Regions from separate parts of the Massilia violaceinigra genome, predicted to be linked through region 2. Evidence: riboswitches for the same ligand, from Rfam matches in the RefSeq annotation. Region 2 holds a riboswitch; each other region holds the start of a gene.
The links. A riboswitch is a leader RNA that binds a small molecule or an ion and turns the genes downstream of it on or off. The one in region 2 is predicted to bind cobalamin.

Region 1 (4,540 bases), 3.6 Mb from region 2:
GCGACCGGGTCAGTTTATAGGCGCTGTTGGCCAGGTTCAGCGACAGCAGGCTGGTGACCGGATCGCTGCCGCTGCTGAGCTGGCCGTACAGGGAGGTGTCGTCCCCGAGTTTCCAGGTCAGGCCGAGCCGCACGGCGGTCGACTGCAGCGTCGAGGTGAAGCCGGCCGCCCCCAGCAGGCTGACGCGCCCGACCTTGTAACGATCATTGCGCAGGCCTGCCAGCAGCAACAGCGTCTCGCTGAGCGCATAGGAGTCTTCAGCATACAGCGCATTGCTGCGGGTGCGGGTTGTGAAATTCGGGCGCAAGAGGTCGGGGCTGTCGAACCGGCCCGGGTTGAACCCGGTCGGCGCCACGCTGGAGGCACCGCCGTACGGCGCGTTGTTGGTGTGGGTGAAATTGATGGTGGCCGCTTCCCACCCGGCAACGACCCGGTTGGCCCCGGCATTCCAGCGCGCTTCGAGGCGGTTGCCGCTTTGTTCCTGATCATGGCCGATGGCGATGTAATCGCTGCGCTCGACCACCTTCGCTTGCGGGTCATAATCATAGGTTTCGGCATTGCGCCAGTGGCGGCGCGCTTTCATATACACGAGTTCGTCGGTGACGGTGAGGGCCGGCGATACGCGCCAGCTAAGGCGGACCAGCGCCTTGTCGTCGTCGAAGCCGATGTCGGCGTCGCCCACGTTGTAGTTTTGCTTGCGCAGTGCGCGCGCCAGAGCGCCATTGATCAGCGGTGTGCCGAAGTAGCGCTGCGGTTTCTGTTCCAGATGGTCGAGCTGCATGGCAAGGTCGATGGCGGGCGTCAAGGCATAGGCCAGGCTGGTGAGTACCTTGCCGTGGCGCGCATTGCCCCGCTCGATCAGCCCGTCGCTGCGGTCCGCATAGGCGTCGACACGGAATGCGCCGCTCTCCCCCAGCGCACCGGTGACGCCGACGCCGGCGCGCAGGGCGCGCCCGCCGCCGATGCCGGCCATCGCTTCGAGCGAGGTGGCGCCTGCCGGCGCCTTGCGCACGGCATTGATGGTGGCGCCGGTGGTACCGCTGCCGTGGACCACCGAACCCGGGCCGCGCAGCACTTCGATGTACTCATAACCCCACGGATCGGACGGATAGGTTGCCGTGCCCGAGCCCACCTGCGGGCGCTGGCCGTTTTCCAGGATGGCGATGGCGCTATTGCCGCTGAAACCGCGCGCCGCGTAGCCGATGCCGTTGCCGGGCGAGCTGATATCGGTCAGGCCGGTGGTGCGGGTGACGGCATCCTTGAGCCGCACATCGCCGCGCGCTTCGATGCTGGCCGCGCCGAGCGACTCGACGCTGGCAGGCACGTCCTGCGCCGTCAGATCGAGCCGGCTGGCAGTGGCGTTCTGACGCTTCAGCCCCAGGCCCTCATCCTCGGCGGCGGCTTGAATGGTCACAGTCGGCATCACCGTGGTTTGCCCGGCCCAGGCAGCGGACGCGCACAGGAGTGCGACGGCGGCGACGATGGGGCGGATGGGGTTAGGACGAGTTTGGCTGGAATGCATCATGGAAGCGTCTGACATAGTAAATGACCGGGTCCCCGGCGGTGAAAGTTCGCGAAGGCGCACGCCCCCGCCACGGCACGCGCCACGCGCCAAGGGCGAACGGATACGCGTACGCCATTGGCGTGCGATTGCATCAGCAAAAAGAAAAAAGGACGAATAACTAACAGGCAACACCACACCCCGGGCGTTGCGCATGCATCGTGACTGGCCGGTCTTCTGGCTCGCCTTCATCCTTCCCTGGTCTTGCCTTCCCATGCGATGCACAGTGGCGTTCGATCAAAGTCGTCAGGCTTACAGCAGCGGGGGCTGCGCCGGACTGGCGCGAGATGAAAATCTCGTGCGTCACCGGCTTCCCGTTTCACCCTCCGGCCGACAAGCGGGAGGGCACCATTCACGTATTGGGGCGCATTTTACATTCGACAAAGCACATTTGTCACCCTATTGCTGCGCTGACGCGGGCGCACCGGGCCGCAGCGGCGCTGGCGGCGAGCGCTGGCGTCCGGCCAGGTTCCGGCACCGGCCAGCGCTGTGCGGGTCATGGCCGCCGTAGGGTGATCGCACTACACATTTACAACAAATTCACGCATTTTCAATATTTTATGTACAACACGAATGCTTAATTAGCACTGTTGTTCGTATTTGAAATACATTAAGAACACCGAGCTCAGGCTTACTGAATAGTCAGCCTGCATGCTGGGACCCACTATAAAGGAGACACTACATGAGCATTCGCTTTCGTCGTTCCTTGCACACTTTACTACCCGCACTCGCACTATTGGTCTCGTATTCAGAGGCAGCCGCCAGTACCATCAACCAGAACGCCTCGTGGACCATCGACCGGGCCGGCACTTCCACCAAGTACCGCTCCGTCGCCTACGGGGACTCGATCTATGCGGGTTTCAACGGCTCCGTCACCAGCGCGGCCAAATACGCGGCGCCAACGGTGAACGCGGAATACCTCTCTGCGCAGTGGGGCACGGACATCGAAAGCGTGCGCCGCACCAAGTCCGGTGCGATTGCCGAAGACGTGTACAACAATAAAATCGTGGCTGAGCGCTCGTACATGCAAGCCAGCAACACTCGCGTCGTCACCTTCGAGATGTGCGGCAACGATGGCTTGCAGGCGCGCGCCAGCTTCAAGAGCCAGACCGGCACCTGCAATTACAGCGGACTGACCGCGGCGGAAAATAGCTGCAAGAAGTACGTCACGGCCGCGATGGACTATATTAATGCCAACGCCTATGCGGGTGTGAAGCTGAAAGTGATCTCCAACCTGCACTACCCGGGCTATGCGGTGGACAATGTGCAGAGTACCTGCAAGGATGCCGCTACCGGCGCCACCGTGAAAATGCAGGACAAGTTCCTGCCCGCCCTGGCGCGGATGAACTTCATGATGTGCGACGTCGCGCGGCAAAAAGGCTTCCAGTGCGCGGACAACTTCGCCCAGTACATGGGCGCCGACTACGATAGCAACGGCGACGGCCGGATCGACGCCGAGGGGCTGCGCTATGTGAGCGGCGAGAGCGAAGCGAGCTATGTCAACCGCCTCACATCGGCACTGCGCTCGACGATCCGCGACGCCAACACGCACTTCGTATCGTCAAGCAGCAGCTACGATTACATCCAGTCGGACGACACCCACCCGACCTACAACGGCAGCACCTTCAGTTCCGGCCTGTTCGGCAGCACCACGGGCAGCGGCGCGCCCCGCTACACCACGTTTAGCGGCGGCAAGAGCCCGATCTGGAATCAGTACGGCCACGAGCGCATCGGCTGGGCGGTATCGACCTACAATCCGGCCACGCCGTAACTGCCAGGCGCCGATCCTTGGATACGCCTCCGCGTTCCAGGCCGGCAGCGGCCAGCAGCGAGAACAGCGCTGCTGGCCATGCCTGGGGCCCATCCCGGGGCCGCATTGCCATCGCGGTGTTGCTCTGCATCGCCGGCGGCGTCATGCTCACGCTCCTGTGGATGCCATCGCGCCGCGCGAGCGACGTCGCCGCCACGCCGGCGCCGTTGCCTGCGCAGGCGATGCCGCCGGCCCAGGCCCCGGTCCCGGCCACCGTGCCCGGCGCGCCGGACAGCACCATCCCGCGCAAGGAACAGGCGCGTGCGCCCGAGGGCGACGCCGACCCCACGCCCGACCTCAAAAGCTACGTTGCGCGCGGCGAGAATCCCAGCATGGCCGAAGTCATCGAACGTCTGCACCAGCGCGGCATCCACTCCGGCCTGGGCGCCTTTTCGCCGCCGGGAACCAGTCCGCCGCTGGTCGGGCTGGCGGTTCCCGAGGACTTTGTTTTACCGAAGGGCTACGTGCGCCATCACCAGGCAACCGATGACGGCCAGCGCATCGAAGCGGTCCTGATGTTCGCGCCCGACTTTCAATTGCTCGACGCTGCCGGCAAGAGCGTCGCCATGCCCAAAAACGGCATCGTGCCGCCCGAACTGGCGCCGCCCGGCATGCCGATCCGGCGCATCGTCATCCCCCCGGCAATCGCACAGACACGGCCTGGCCGCTGAACACCATGACCCTATTGTCCAATCCGGCAGTACGCACCGCGGGGGGCATCCTCGCCAGTGGCGCCATGGTGGCGCTGTACGCGCGCGGCGGCGCGGCCTGGGTGCTCGGTTTCGTGCTGCTGGTGCCGTGGCTGCGCAACCTCGACACCAGCCCCACGCTGGCCACGGCGCTGCTGCGTGCCTACCTCATGACGCTGGCCTTCACGGCGGCCGCTTTCGCCTGGTTCGGCATCGCGCTCGGGCTGTATGCGCAGGTTGGCGCGGCCACCGGCGTGGCGCTGCTGCTGCTCGCCGCTCCGCTGTTCCAGCCACAATTTCTGGTCTTCGCGCTGGTGCGCCACATCACAAGGCATCGCTACGGCGCCGTGTTGGGCGCGCTGGCGGGCGCTGCGGCCTGGGCAGCGATGCAACGGCTGGTGCCCGGACTGCTCGGTGACACAATTGGCCACGGGCTCTATCCATCGCGCTTGCTGCGCCAGGGCGCCGATGTGGGCGGTA
Region 2 (4,540 bases):
CGGCGCGAGCACGGTGCGCGCCAGCGTATCGGCCAGCACCAGGAAGGCGCCGCCGGCCAGCGTGGCTGCGGGGATCAGCAGGCGGTGATCGGGTCCGCAGGCGAAACGGCAGGCATGCGGCACGATCAGGCCGACGAAGCCGATGCTGCCGGCGCTGGTGACGGCGCTGGCGGTCAGCATACCGGAACAGAAAAACAGGCCCTTGCGCAGTGCGCTGACGCGAATCCCAAGGGTGGCGGCGGCTTCCGCGTGCAGCGCCAGGACGTTCAGCGACCGGGCGCTGCGCAGGGCGAAAGCCAGGCCCACGGCGAGCACGATCCACGGCAGCGGGCGCAAAGGAGCGCCGGCTATGTCGCCGATCATCCAGAAAATCATGCTGCGCAAGCGGCTTTCGGGCGCGATCGAGAGCATCAAGGTCACCAGCGCGATGCAGGAGGTGGAGATAATCGCGCCGGTCAGCAGCAGCAGGGACGAGCCGCCTTCGGCCGCCGCATTGCCGCGCAAGTCGCGCCGCGCCAAAAGATACAGCAGCATCGAGACGGCCACCGCGCCCGCGAATGCAGCCAGGTCGACCATCCACATGGCCCACATGAACAGCAGCGCGGCCAGCGCGCCGACCGAGGCGCCGGCCGAGATGCCGAGTACATACGGCTCGGCCAGGGGATTACGCAGCAAGGCTTGCATCATCACGCCGGCCAGCGCGAGCGCGCCGCCTGTCACAAAAGCGACCAGCGCGCGCGACAGGCGCAGGTCGAGCAGGGTGGCGGCCAGGGTCGAGGTATTGCCTTTCGCAAGCGCCATCAGCGCGCCCGGCATCTCCGCCAGCGGGACCGGCACCGAGCCGACCATCCCGGCGACTACCAGGCTTGCCAATGCCAGCAAGGAGAGCGCCGTGATGACGACGCTGGCCCGGTGGCGCATGTTGCGAAAGAACGGATGCATGCGATTCCTATTTGCTGCCGTAGCGGATGCCGGCAAACACCTGGCGGCCGGCGGTGGCGTAAGTGCGCGCCAGTTCATACTGTTTGTCGGCGACGTTGTTCAACCGTAGCACGGCCGACCAGTCGGGCGCAAAGCGATACTCGGCAAACAGGTTCACCAGCCCGTAGCCGGGCAGCGTGTTGCGGTTGGCCAGGTCGTCGAAGCGCTTGCCGGACAGGTGCACGCCCGCGCCGGCAACCAGCGCCCCCGCCGTGTACTCGATGGCGAATTTGGCGTGGCGCTTGGCACGCCGCTGCAGGTTTTTGCCGGTGGTGTCGTCGCGCGGGTCTTGCAGGTCGAGCGAGCCGCTCATGTCGAAGGCGCCCATGCGGGTACGCGCGCCGAGGCTGATGCCCTCCAGGGTGGCGCGGTTGACGTTGTAGGCGCAGCCGTATGGATGCGTATCCTGCTGGACCGGACATATGATGGTGTTGACCAGCAGGTCTTGCAGGCGGTTGCGGTAGTAGACCGCGCTGGCTTCAAGCGTGCCATCGTTGTAATACACGCCGCCTTCGACGTTCTTGCCTTGTTCGGGCTTGTTGGCGTCGACCCCGTAACCGGGGTAATACAGTTCGTTGAACGTCGGTGCGCGAAAGCTGGTGCCGGCGCTGGCGTTCACGCGCAGCGCGCGCGTGAGTTTGTAGCCGTAGCCGACGCCGCCGGTGACCTTGTTGCCGTACTGGGTGCTGTCGTCGCGCCGCGCGCTGGCGCTGGCCAGATGGTTGCCGCGCTTGAGCGAGTAGGCCGCAGCCACGGAATTGGTCGCGCGGCTGGCGTTCAAGGCGCGCGTGGTGTCGGCGAACACGTCTTCCACCCGGCGTTCCAGAACCAGTTGCAGCAGGTCGCTACCCAAAGCGATGTCATTCTGCATGCTGTAGGCGTGCAGGCGCGTGTCGATACGGTTGCTGCTCGCCGCACTGGAGAAGTTGACCGATTTGTCGTCGGCCTCGGATGCCTGCAGGCTCACTTTCCAGTTGCGCGTGATCTCGTGTTTCGAGTACACGGCGATGTTGTCCATGTTCTGCACGCTGCGCACGTCGAAGGGACCCGCGCCCGCATCGTACTGCGACTTGAGGTGGCTGTGCAGGTACAGGAGGCCCGCTTCGTGGCCCTTGGCCAGCACGATGCCCAGCTGGCCGCTGGCGCTGTCGCGCGCATAGCCGTCGTTGTCCTGGTTGTAGGAGAAATTGCCCGGTTTGGTGGCCGAGAAGCCGTCATCCTTATCCTTCGACACACCGAACGCGTAGCTGATGCTGTTCTCGCCTTCGCTGGCGCCGGCCACGCCGAACGCCATCGAGCGCGCCTTGTCGCTGCCCGCTTCAACAGCGGCCGTGACGTTTGGCGCTCCGGCGCCGCGCCGGGTGAAAATCTGCACCACGCCGCCGATGGCGTCGGCGCCGTACATGGTGGCCAGCGGGCCGTAGACGATTTCGATGCGGTCGACGTTCGCCAGCGGCAGGGTGGCCCAGTTGGCGATGCCGATCGTGGACGAGCCAATGCGCACGCCGTCGACCAGTACCACGGTCTGCTTGGCGTCGCCGCCGCGAATGAACACTTGCGATGCGGTACCCGGACCGCCGTTACGCGTGATTTCGATACCGCGCTGCTTTTGCAGCAGTTCGACGACGCTGCTCGCACCGGAACGTGCGATGTCGGTGGCGCTGATCAGCACATGGTCGCTCAGCACCTCGCTGGACGGTTGCGGCGCGCGCGTGGCGGTGATGATGACGGCGGCACCGGCCGTATCGGCGGCGCTGTCGGCGAGGGCACAAGGGGAAGTAAAAGCTAGCGCGAGCGACGTCAGGGCCGCGTGGCGTACAACAGGAAAGGTCATGACAAATCTTCAGTGAATGCGATTGCGAGCAACCGGCCGACGTCCCCGTTGGCCAGATTGAAAAGGAACGCGCAAATCCTGCGCGTTCCCACCTGTCCTGGCCGGTATCCGGGCTGGCAAATGCGGCCGTCTCACCTTCCCATGCCAAATGCACAGTGGTCATACGAGGCGGCTCGTCGCCATGTCAGCGACATTTGCTTACCGTTGCGGGGGCAGCACACGTTGGCCTGTTGCAGGCTTCGTGTTTCCCAGTTTAACTGCGCTCATGGACATGGGCGCGGGCACCAAAACCCGATAATTATACACAGTCGATGATGACGGTCTCGCCGTAGGCGATGGCGTGGGGACGCTGCGCCGCTTCCAGCGCCATGGCCTCGGGACCCAGGCCGCGCGCGCGTGCCGACAGCAGGCGGATGGTGCCGGCGTGGCAGATGACGATGGCGCAGGGTGCCTGCGCGCGCATGCAGTCGGCATAAAACGCGGACACGCGCTGCGCCATGCCGGTCACGCTTTCGCCGCCGCCGGGGCGGTAGCGGGCCATGTCGGCGGCCCAGGCGTCGACGCCGGCACGGTCGATGTCGTCCCAGCGGCGCATTTCCCAGTCGCCGAAATCGAGTTCGGCCAGGCGCGCGTCATACCGCACCGCCGCGCCGCCGATTGACTCAGCCAGCATGGCACAGCGCCGCAACGGGCTGGAAAATACCGGTACGCCGGGGGGAAGGGTGGCGCGCAGGGCGGGCAGGGCCAGCGCCTGCAAATCAGGATCGACAGCGAGGTCGGTGCGCCCGTAGCACACGCCGGATGCTACTTGCGGCGCCAGGTGGCGTACCAGGTACAGGCGCATTCTAAGCCCCAGAGGCCGTGATGGAAAAACGCCAGCAGCGCCAGGTAAATGACCACTTCGGCCACTTGCTGCACGGCGCCCAGGCAGTCGCCGGTATAGCCGCCGATGCGGCGCAGGCACTTGGCGCCCAGCCACCACGCCACCAGCGCGGCCCCGGTCACGCTGGTGAGCAGCGCAAGCCAGGGCACCATGCCGGCCGTGGCCAGCGCCAGTGCAGGCACGCCAGCGCAGGCGCAGGCGATGCCGAATTCACGGTTGCTCATATGCTGGGCCATCGGCTTGGCCTTGCCATCGGCGCGCGCATATTCCATTTCCCAGATCAGGCTCACCGCCGCCAGGCGCGACAAGGGATGGGCGATGAACAGCGCGGCGATAGCGGCGGGTACGGAAAAAAAGGACAGCAGCGCGCATTTGAGCGCCACCGTCAGCCCCATGCCGACCGCGCCGTAGGTGCCGATGCGCGAGTCCTTCATGATCTCCAGCACCCGCTCGGTACTCAAGCCGCCGCCGAAGCCGTCGCACATGTCGGCCAGGCCGTCCTCGTGGAAGGCGCCGGTCAGGTAGATCGCCGCCGCCGTCGACAGCAGCACCGCCACCGGGGCCGGCCATAGCAATGACGCGCCGGCATACACCGCCGCGGCCACCGCCGCCACCACCACGCCGACCAGCGGAAAATAGCGCGACGCATGGTGCAGCCAGGACGGGTCGAATCCGACCCAGCCCGGAATCGGCACGCGGGTGAAGAATTGCAGCGCGATGAAGAACAGCCGGCACTGGTGGACGATGCTGGCCATGGTCTGTACTTACGCCGACTGGCCGCTGACGCGCGCCGACTGGAAGGTGGCCATCTCGCCGAGGAAGTTGACGGCCGCGTGCAGCAG
Region 3 (4,540 bases), 6.0 Mb from region 2:
GCGTCGAGCGAAACGGTCACCAGCCCGATGAGCAGCACCATGAGCGCCTGCGCCAGCATCATCGGCAGCGCGGCCTCGCCGGTCGTGACGACCTTGCCGGCGTAGGCGGATGCGGCATCGACCGCCCTTGAGCCGGCCATGAAGGCCGCGCCGAGCGGCACCGCGCCCCACGCCAGCATGCGCAGCATGGGCGCATAGTACGCCATGCCGCCGCGCGTGAGGGCCGAAAAGCCGGGTGCCTGCGGCGCGCGCGCGGCCGTCGCCACCATGCCGGACAACAGCGGCGAAATGAGCAGCGTGACGCCCAGCGCGATGCTGCCGGCCTGGGTGAATACCGCCTGATGGCGCCCGTGCACGTCCAGCAGATCGCTGACGGCGGTCATGTCGAGCGCGCGCGCCAGCGCCGCCGCGTGCACCGAATAATCGAGGTTCGACGACAGCAGATGCCACGCCGGCAGCGCCATGATCAGCGTCGGCACCAGCATCCACAAGGCCCACAGCAGCAGCAGGCGCCATTGCAGCGCCGCGCGCGCCGCCGCTGCAATCGAAAAGGCAGGGGAGGAGATCATCACACGGTCGCAATCAGGGAAAAGAGGATGCTGAACATCGCCGCCAGGTCGCCGGCCCAGCGGCGCGCGGCGCTGCGGTCCGGTTCCAGCGTGCGGCTGTCATCGAGCTTGCTGGCGTCGAGGTAGTGCAGGCGGCTCGGGTCGAGTTCGGCCGATACCGCCTTGACCGGCTTGACCCAGCTGAAGGTGCGCGTGCGCTGCTGGTCGTCCCACACCACGGTTTCGCTGCCGCCGTCGGCGAATTTGACCACCACGGTCTGCGCGACCGGCGCCCCGCGCCGCTCCAGGGTGACGCTGGTGCGCCACGCGCCCGCGCCGCCGGCCTTGGCCGACGCCTCCGCCTCGCTCGCGAAGTGCGCAATGCGGTCGTCCACGCTGGCCGTGCCGTACACCTGCTGCGCGAACGCGGCGTGGACGGCGGCGCGCTGGCCGCTCACCTCGGCCAGCGTCTCGCGCAGATCGGCGATGCTCGGATGACGGAACTTCCAGCGCCGGTAGTATTCCTTGAAGGCGCGCCCGGTTGCCTCCTTGCCGATGCGTGCCTCCAGGTCGCGCAGCACGGTGGCGCTGCGCACGTACACCGGGCCAATGCCCTGCTTGCGCATGTGGGCGTTCTGTCCGAGCGGTTCCGCCGGTTCGGCGGGCACGGTGTCATAACGCTCGACGTCGAAGCCCTTGAACCCCGGCGCGATGCCCAGTGCCGCGAGCAGCGGCGGTCCAAGATACGCGTCCTTGCCGGTGTCGCGCAGCATGCGATGGTTCCAGAATTCGTTCAAGCCTTCGTCGAGCATCGGTTCTTCAGTCTCGTTCGACGCCAGGATGCCGTGGAAGTAACTGTGGCCGACTTCGTGGATCGTGACGAGATCAATGTCGAAGGCGGTGGCCGTGCGCGGCACCACCTTGTCGTAACCGTTGACGGTGATGAAGGTCGGGTACTCCATGGCGCCGGCGTTGTCGGCGTTCAGCGGCGGGATCACGATGGTCAGCGTCTTGTACGGATACGGTCCGAGCGTTGTCGAATAATAGGTCAGCGCCTCGGTGGCAGCTTTCAGCGCCGGCGCGGCGCTGGCCGCGCGGTCGGGCGGGAACAGTACCGACAGCGCAACCTGCGGGCTGCCCGGCGCGCTCCAGGTACCGCGCAGGGGCGGCGCCGTGCGATTGTCGGCGGTCCAGGCGAAATCGTGGACGTCGCCCTGCACGTAGTGGTGCGTGAGCATGCCGCCCCGTTCCACCGGTGGCCCCTGCAGTTCGCCGGTGGCGCCCACGGTGTAGGTCTTGGGCGCGGTGAGCTTGACATCGAAGCGGCCGAAGTCGGCGTAGAACTCGGTCTCGTGGTGATATTCATGCACGTTCCAGCGCGCCCTGGTGGCACCGCGTTCGCCCGGCAGCTCCAGCACCCCGATCTTGGGGAACCACTGGCCCACCAGGTGAAAGCTGCCGACATGGCCGGTGCTGGCCACCACGCGCGGCAACTGGGTCAGGAAAGCGATGTCGAAGCTGGTGGAAGCTCCGGGCGCCACCGGCGCCGGCAGGTCGAAGCGCACCACCGTCTCGTCGGTGGCGGGGCCGTTGTCGGGATGGACGAATGACCAGTCCACCCTGGCGCCGCCCTGGGTCACGCTGCGCAGGGTGATATGGCCCCATTCGCCGGGGGCGATGGTGGCGTTGTAGCCGGATGCGCGCTGCTCGGTGAAGAAGGTGCTGCCGGCGTTTTTGAAGGCGTTCATGTACAGGTGCAGGTAGACGCTGCGCACGGTCTCCTTGCTGCGGTTGCGCCAGGTGAGTTTCTGCTTGCCGTCGACCGTGTGCGCAATCGGGTCGAGCGTCGCTTCGATCCGGTAGTCGACCACGCGGTCCGACAGGGTCGCTTCGCTGCCGCTGCGCGGACCGCCCCACGCGTGCGGGGCGCTCGGCACGCTCACCGCGCTGGCCGAGGGCATGGCGAAGCCGATGCCGACGTCGGTCACCGGTTCCGGAATCGGCGTGATGGTGATGTCGGCCTGCGCCATCAGCTCGGCCCCGGCGATGGCCGCTGCCGCCAGCAGGAGCGCCCTCTGGGCCATGGTTCGGGTACGCGCTTGCATGCATTCTCCTGCGCCATCGGGCGCTTCGATTGGTAATGGGCCATACTGGTGGGCAGCCGGCCAGCCGCACAGCATGCCACAACGCCCGCCGGGCCGCGGTCCGGATGGCGACTCCGATTATAATGGCGCAGTTTTGGTGCCCGCCCGCGACTTCACGCCGGCAGTTAAACGGGAAACACGCAGTGTGCTGCCCCCGCAACGGTACTGCAAGCCGTCGTTCCTGACGCCTTGCAAGCCCGGATACCGGCCAAAACAGGTGGACACGATGCCGCGCAGCGCGCCTCTGTCCGTGCAATCCGGCTTGCGGGGACGCAAGCCAGGACTCTATTTTCTGAAGACGACATCATGATTTCTGCAGTATCGCCGCGCCGCGCGCTCTCCGCCAGGCCGCTCGCGCTGGTTTCCGCCCTGTCCCTGTGTTTCATGTCCAGCACCGCGCTGGCCGCCGATGGCCAAGCCCAGGCCCAGACCCTGCCCGCCGTGACCGTGACCGGCGCCCGCTTTGCCAGCGACCCGGCGCTGGCCCCGATCGGCGCGACCGTCATCAGCGCCGACGACATCCGCCGCGCCGGCGCGGCCGACGTCAACCAGGCCATCCGCCAGATCGGCGGCGTGTACGGCCGCCAGAGCTTGGACGGCTCGCCCGATTTCAGCCTCGACCTGCGCGGCTTCGGCACCAACAGCAGCCAGAACATGGTGGTCACGCTGGACGGCGTGCGCATGTCCGAAAGTGAATTGAGCAATGCGACCCTGTCGTCGATCCCGATCGAGACTGTCGAGCGCATCGAAATCATCCGCGGCGGCGCCAGCGTGCTGTATGGCGAAGGCGCCACCGGCGGCGTGATCCACATCGTCACGCGCCGTCCCGAGGCCAATGGCCGGCGCGGCATGCTGCGCGCCGAAGCCGGCCAGTTCAACCTGCGCGACCTGCGCGCCGCCGTGGCCCAGTCGTGGAACGGGTTCGCGCTCGACGCCTCGGTCGGCAGCCAGCGCACCGACAATTACCGCGACCATAACAGCTTCGAGCTCGATACCTTCAGCGGCGGCGCCCAGTGGGCGTACCAGGGCGGCCGCGCCGGCCTGCGCTACGACCGCGCGCGCCAGGAATCGGACCTGCCGGGTGCCCTGAGCATGCAGCAGTTCCGCGACAATCCGCGCCAGGCCAGCACGCCCGACGATGTGGGCTCGCTCGATTCGGACCGCGTGACCGCGTTCGTGGAGCAGCGCGTCGGCAGCGTCGACCTGGCCGCCGAACTGTCGCGCCGCGAGCGCACCGTCCGTTCCACCTATTTCTACACCTTCGAGGGCGTGCGCGCAGCCTCGAAGTCGACCTACGACAGCGCCCAGACCCAGTTCTCGCCGCGCCTGCGCCACCTTGCGCAAATGGGCGGCATGCTCAATGAGCTGGTGGCTGGCGTGGACCTTGTCACGTGGTCGCGCGTGACCGAGTCGGACTACTCGAACGCCGACGCCACGCAGAAATCGCGGGCACTGTACGTGCGCGATGAACTCAAGTTCGGCGGTGCGCACAAAGCCCGCGTGGCTGTCGGCGCGCGCCGCGAACGCTTCGAGAAGGATGCCACCGACGAGCGCGCCTACGCCGCACCGTATGCCAGCAAGACCACCCTCAACGCCTGGGAAGTGCAGGGCAGCGCCAACGTCATGCCGATGGTAAACCTGTACGCCAAGGCCGGGCGCAGCTACCGCGTGGCCAACGTCGACGAGAACGGCTACCGTTCCTCCTCCGCCGTGCTGGCGCCGCAAACCTCGCGCGACCTGGAACTGGGCGTCGCTTACGGCGATGCGGCCATGGGCGCGAACGGGCGCGTGTTCCGCCATCAGCTGCGCAACGAGATTTTCTACGACCCGACCGTGAACGGCGGCTAC
Region 4 (4,540 bases), 3.5 Mb from region 2:
CAGCTGGCGGGTAGGGCGCGCCGGCGTTGGCGGCGAATGCATGCGAGAGCGCCGGCGCCAGCACGGCCACGAGCATGGCCAGCACGGCCAGCCAGGACGCCAGGACATTCGCCCTGCGGTTCATGCGCATCGTCGCGCTGCTCTCATCGTTACGCCGCTCTCATCGTATACATGCGCGGATTGTAGCAGCGCCGATAAGCGCCGTAAACGGCGGCGTGCCGGCGCAGGCAGGTTCGCGGACATTCAGAAGCGCCACGCCAGGCCGGCGCGCAGGGTGCGCATTTCACCCGGATGGGTATGAATGTCGGCTACCGGTGCAGATTCGCCTGGCAACTGCGATGCGTAGTAATAGTCGATATCGCTCGCGCGGCGGTCCAGCAAATTGAGCACTTCAACGGTGAGCTTGAGGCGTGGCGCGAGCCGGTAGCCGAGCTTCATGTTGAGCAAGGTGGACGACGGCGAGCGCACCGCATCGTCTTCGACCAGTGCGCGCGGGCCGAAGTAGCGCAGGCGCACGCCGCCCGACCACGGGCCGGCGGCGCCCGACACGCCGAGCGAGGCGGTGCGGGTGATCGACCCGGGGATGAAGGCGCCGGCCGGATCGCTGTCGCGAAAGCGCGCGTGCGACCACGCCAGGTTGGCATCGATGATCCAGTCTTTGGCGGGCGTGTAAAAATTGGCCAGCTCGATGCCGTGCCGCCGGCTTGGGCGGCCTGCCTCGGTGGTGCCGGCGTCGCCGATGAAGATCAGTTCGGAATCGAGGTCGAGCTTCCAGGCGGCGATGGTGGTTTGCATGCCCGGCGCCAGGCCGGCCAGCCGCAAGCCCGCCTCTTCGCCCGTTCCCCGCACCAGCGGCGTGGCGGGCTTGATGTCCGCACCGTCGGCATCCACCGCCAGGCCGGTCTTGGGATCGACAGTGCCGGTGACGCCACGCCCGTCGTTGCTGTGGAATCCCCGACCCCAGTTCAGGTACATCTCCGCATTTTTCCCCAGCGTGAAAATCGCCGTGAACTTCGGACTGGTGATGCCGGCATTCACCTTGCCCGAGTTGGCGCTCGTGTCGCTGTGGACATCGAACGCATAGCGGTCGGCGCGCAGCCCGGCGACCGTGCGCAGCCATGGCGCCCAGACGGTGCTATTGGACAGATACAGCGCGCCGCTACGCTCCTTGACCCTGTCCTCGCGCACGGTCGAGCGGCGCTGGCGCGCCTGGCTCGCATACAGGCCGACCGGGGCCAGCCTGTCCTGGCGCAGCTGAACGCCGAGCGCTGTCTCGGAAGCGAAGGGGCCCAGTGCGTGGCGCCATGTGCGCTCCGCGTTCAGGCCGAGAACCTGCCGGCTTTCCGCCTGGTGGAACTGGTCGCCGTGCTCCGGATCGTCCAGTGCATAGGTAAAGTCGCTGAACAGGTCGAGCCGCGATTTGATGAAATAGGCATTGGCCCTGGCGCTGCCCGTGCCGTACTGGCGGCTCCACTCGCCCGACAGGCTGTAACGCGAGGTTTCGCCGCCATCCGTGGGAGCGAGCGTGCCATAGCGGCCGATCAGGCCGGCGTCGAGCGCGCGTTGCGGCACCTGATCGGTCGACGTCCACGACGAATGCATGCCCATCGCCGTCACCCGCACATCGTCGTCGCCGCGCCGCCAGCTGTACGACAGCACGCCGTTGACACGCTTGTAGTCTTCCGGCCTCTCCCACGGGCCATCCTGTCCCGCGCGTTCGAGGGCGTACAGCAGCGTACCGGTGGCAAGCGGGGTCGCGTTGGCGACCAGCGCGCGGCTGAAGCGGTTCTGGCCGGCCTCCAGGCTCAGCAAGCCTTGCTCCATCTGCCGCACGTAGTCGAAAGCGGCTGCGCCGGCCACGGAAAAATCGCCTTCCTCCGCGTAATAGGTGCCTTTTTTATACGCGATGGTGCTGACCAGCTCCGGAATCAGGAAATTCAGGTCCGAATAGCCCTGGCCGTGCGCATTGGTCGGCAAGTTGACCGGCATGCCCATGACCGAGGTGCGGAAATCGGTGCCGTGATCGAGATTGAATCCGCGCGCGAAATATTGATTGGCTTTGCCGTCCCCGGCGTGCTGGGTCACGATCAGGCCCGGCACGGCTTCGAGCAGCTCGCCCGTGCGCAGCAAGGGACGGTTTTCGAGCTGCCTGGCGGTCACGGTGCCCTGGTTGGCCGAATCGGCGACGCCGAGCGGTATCAGGCTGGCGGACACGCGCACTTGCTGAACGGAGGATGGGGTATCGCCGTCGACGGTGGCGTTGGCAAAGGCGGGCATGGCCAGCAGCAGCATCGGCGACAGCAGGCGCAGCCCGCGTTGCGAGGGGGCAGGGGTGGTATTTTTCACGAGTACTCTCTGTTAAGACCGGACAGGCCGGTCTGCTTTTTTGTACGGCGCACATCCCCGTGCACCGAGAAAAAAGAAGCTGCGGCCGACAGAGGCGCGAGAGTTGATGGAGATGAGGGAGCGACGGCGTTGCGCGCGGTCCCGGGCGATCCACAAACACGACAATTCCCGGCCGCTTGCTTCCATGCGTCCTGGCCGGTATCCGGGCTGACAGGTCAGATTGCCTCGCCTTCCCATGCCTGCGGCACAGTGGACCAAAGAGACAACCGGCCGCACGTCGTTGGACGACATGCGGCGCCTGTTTTACCGTTGCGGGGACAGCACACGTTTGCCGCTGGCATGCCAGCGCGTGTTTCCCGTTTAACTGCGGCCTTCAGAGCAAGGCCGCGAGCACCAAAACGTGGTAATCATAACGGCTGCTGATGTATATAGCAATGTTTCCATATGCAGCGACAGGCCGGGCACAAGGAAGCGCTACGCTTGCCGGCCACGCTGGAACCGATTGCACGGGCCTTGATTTGAGGATGGCCTGCGCCGGGGAAAGGGGGATGGATGGCTGTGCGGCGCCGGACAGCCTGGCGCGCCTCATTGCCGCATCAGGGGCAATGAGGCGGACAAACCGGCGCTTACCAGTTGTATTTCAAGGTCGCCCGTGCCGAGTGGGAAAGGCCCAGATAGCAGCTGTGGGTCGCGAAGCAGGAGGCGACATAGTCCTTATCCGCCACGTTGTTCACGTGCAGTTCGGCCATCCAGTCGTTCATGCGCCAGCCGGCGCAGGTCGTAGCGCAGCGCCAGGTCAAACAGGGTACGGGCGGGCACAGCGAAGCTGTTGATCGTGTCGCCCTGCGTCTTGCCGGTATAGCGCGCGCCCAAGCCCAGGCCCAGGCCGGCTCTGGCCCAGGGCCACGCGGCACGTGCGCGTCGGTCTCCCAATGGGACTCGGACACGCCGGCCTGGTTCGACCCGATTCGCGATCCGCATGGCGTCGGGTGGCACCTCGACCGCCTGCTGTTCGACGCTGGCGTGCGCGATGGCGCCGTGGAAGCGGGCGTGGCGCTGGTCGACTCGGTGCGGCAGCTGGCGCTGTCGCACGAGGGCGGGCGCTGGCGTATCGATGCGCAATGCCTGGGGCAGGGCGGTGCCGCCCCATCCCGTGGAATGCACCAGACGCCAGTGCTGGTCGATGCCAGTGGCCGAGGCATGGCGGCGGCCAGGCAGCTCGGCCTTGCCCGGCGCGGCCGCGACCGCCTGGTGTGGCTGTACGCGCACTTGCCGGTGGACAGGGATGACAAGGATCAGGCCACCCGTGTCTGCGCCGACGCGAACGGCTGGTGGTATAGCGTGCGTGTGCCGTCCGGGCAACGGGTGCTGGCATTTCACCTTGATAGCGACGATGCCGAGCTCAAGGCACTGCGCGATCCGTACCGTTTGCTGGCCAAAGCGCAGCGCCATGGCTTGCTGGCCGGGATCCGGCCGGCGACGATGGACTTTCCGGTGCACCTGCGGCCGGCCGGCGGGGGCGGGCTCGATCCAGGCGCCACGGCCGCGCTGCCCGACGGCTTTTTCGCGATCGGCGACGCGATGCTGGCGTTCGACCCGATTGCATCCCAGGGGCTGTTTAACGCCTTGGCCACGGCCGACAGTTGCGCCCAAGCGATCGGGCGCTATCTCGATGGCGTCGGCAATGCGCGCGCGCGCTACCTTGAGGAGATGCGCACGGTTGAAGCGCGGTATTGCCAGCGTCTCGGCGAAACCTACGCGGCAGTGAGCCGCTATGCCCGGGAGCGGTTCTGGCTGCGGCGCACTGCCGGCAACGCGGGCGCCCTTTGACGCGCGGCGGGGGCGGTATAGCCCTGTCCAGCCGATGATGTTTTCGATGGGGCTGGAACCGGCTCGGGCGAAAAACTCGCTGGAAATCAAGGGCTTGGCATTCCGATGTGTCATCGAGTGGGAATGAAGTGTGACGCAGCTTCCAGTGCGACCGTGATCCGGGCGCCTGACCTGAGAAATTAACACTCTGCTGGCGCCGGCCTTATCGCAGCTTTCCACCAGTACGACACATTTCACCGTCACCCGCTTCGCATTTTCGTGTGTCTTTCTTCCCGCGGCCGTACACTGATTTTGCCAGTTGATACATGGAAACTGTTCCAGGTGACGCTGTCGTTTCAGGTGATCGACCCACATAAACGACACA

Region 1: linked by a shared signal. The riboswitch ahead of CR152_RS21665 (TonB-dependent receptor) and the one ahead of CR152_RS06320 (TonB-dependent receptor plug domain-containing protein) in region 2 are both predicted to bind cobalamin.
Region 3: linked by a shared signal. The riboswitch ahead of CR152_RS31820 (TonB-dependent receptor family protein) and the one ahead of CR152_RS06320 (TonB-dependent receptor plug domain-containing protein) in region 2 are both predicted to bind cobalamin.
Region 4: linked by a shared signal. The riboswitch ahead of CR152_RS21475 (TonB-dependent receptor) and the one ahead of CR152_RS06320 (TonB-dependent receptor plug domain-containing protein) in region 2 are both predicted to bind cobalamin.

What each region holds. Positions count from the first base shown of each region.
Region 1 covers NZ_CP024608.1:5,010,201-5,014,740, reverse strand. Annotated here, with positions in the region: gene CR152_RS21665 (TonB-dependent receptor) at 1-1,525, opposite strand, end outside; cobalamin riboswitch at 1,712-1,929, opposite strand; gene CR152_RS21660 (hypothetical protein) at 2,244-3,332, shown strand; gene CR152_RS21655 (hypothetical protein) at 3,350-4,042, shown strand; gene lnt (apolipoprotein N-acyltransferase) at 4,048-4,540, shown strand, end outside.
Region 2 covers NZ_CP024608.1:1,396,476-1,401,015, forward strand. Annotated here, with positions in the region: gene CR152_RS06315 (FecCD family ABC transporter permease) at 1-942, opposite strand, end outside; gene CR152_RS06320 (TonB-dependent receptor plug domain-containing protein) at 950-2,815, opposite strand; cobalamin riboswitch at 2,898-3,119, opposite strand; gene CR152_RS06325 (histidine phosphatase family protein) at 3,114-3,659, opposite strand; gene CR152_RS06330 (adenosylcobinamide-GDP ribazoletransferase) at 3,620-4,453, opposite strand; gene cobT (nicotinate-nucleotide--dimethylbenzimidazole phosphoribosyltransferase) at 4,463-4,540, opposite strand, start outside.
Region 3 covers NZ_CP024608.1:7,362,888-7,367,427, reverse strand. Annotated here, with positions in the region: gene CR152_RS31830 (hypothetical protein) at 1-569, opposite strand, end outside; gene CR152_RS31825 (M1 family metallopeptidase) at 569-2,653, opposite strand; cobalamin riboswitch at 2,771-2,919, shown strand; gene CR152_RS31820 (TonB-dependent receptor family protein) at 2,999-4,540, shown strand, end outside.
Region 4 covers NZ_CP024608.1:4,916,184-4,920,723, forward strand. Annotated here, with positions in the region: gene CR152_RS21470 (DUF2946 domain-containing protein) at 1-130, opposite strand, end outside; gene CR152_RS21475 (TonB-dependent receptor) at 244-2,346, opposite strand; cobalamin riboswitch at 2,523-2,759, opposite strand; gene CR152_RS34710 (hypothetical protein) at 2,973-3,107, opposite strand; gene CR152_RS21480 (NAD(P)/FAD-dependent oxidoreductase) at 3,106-4,176, shown strand.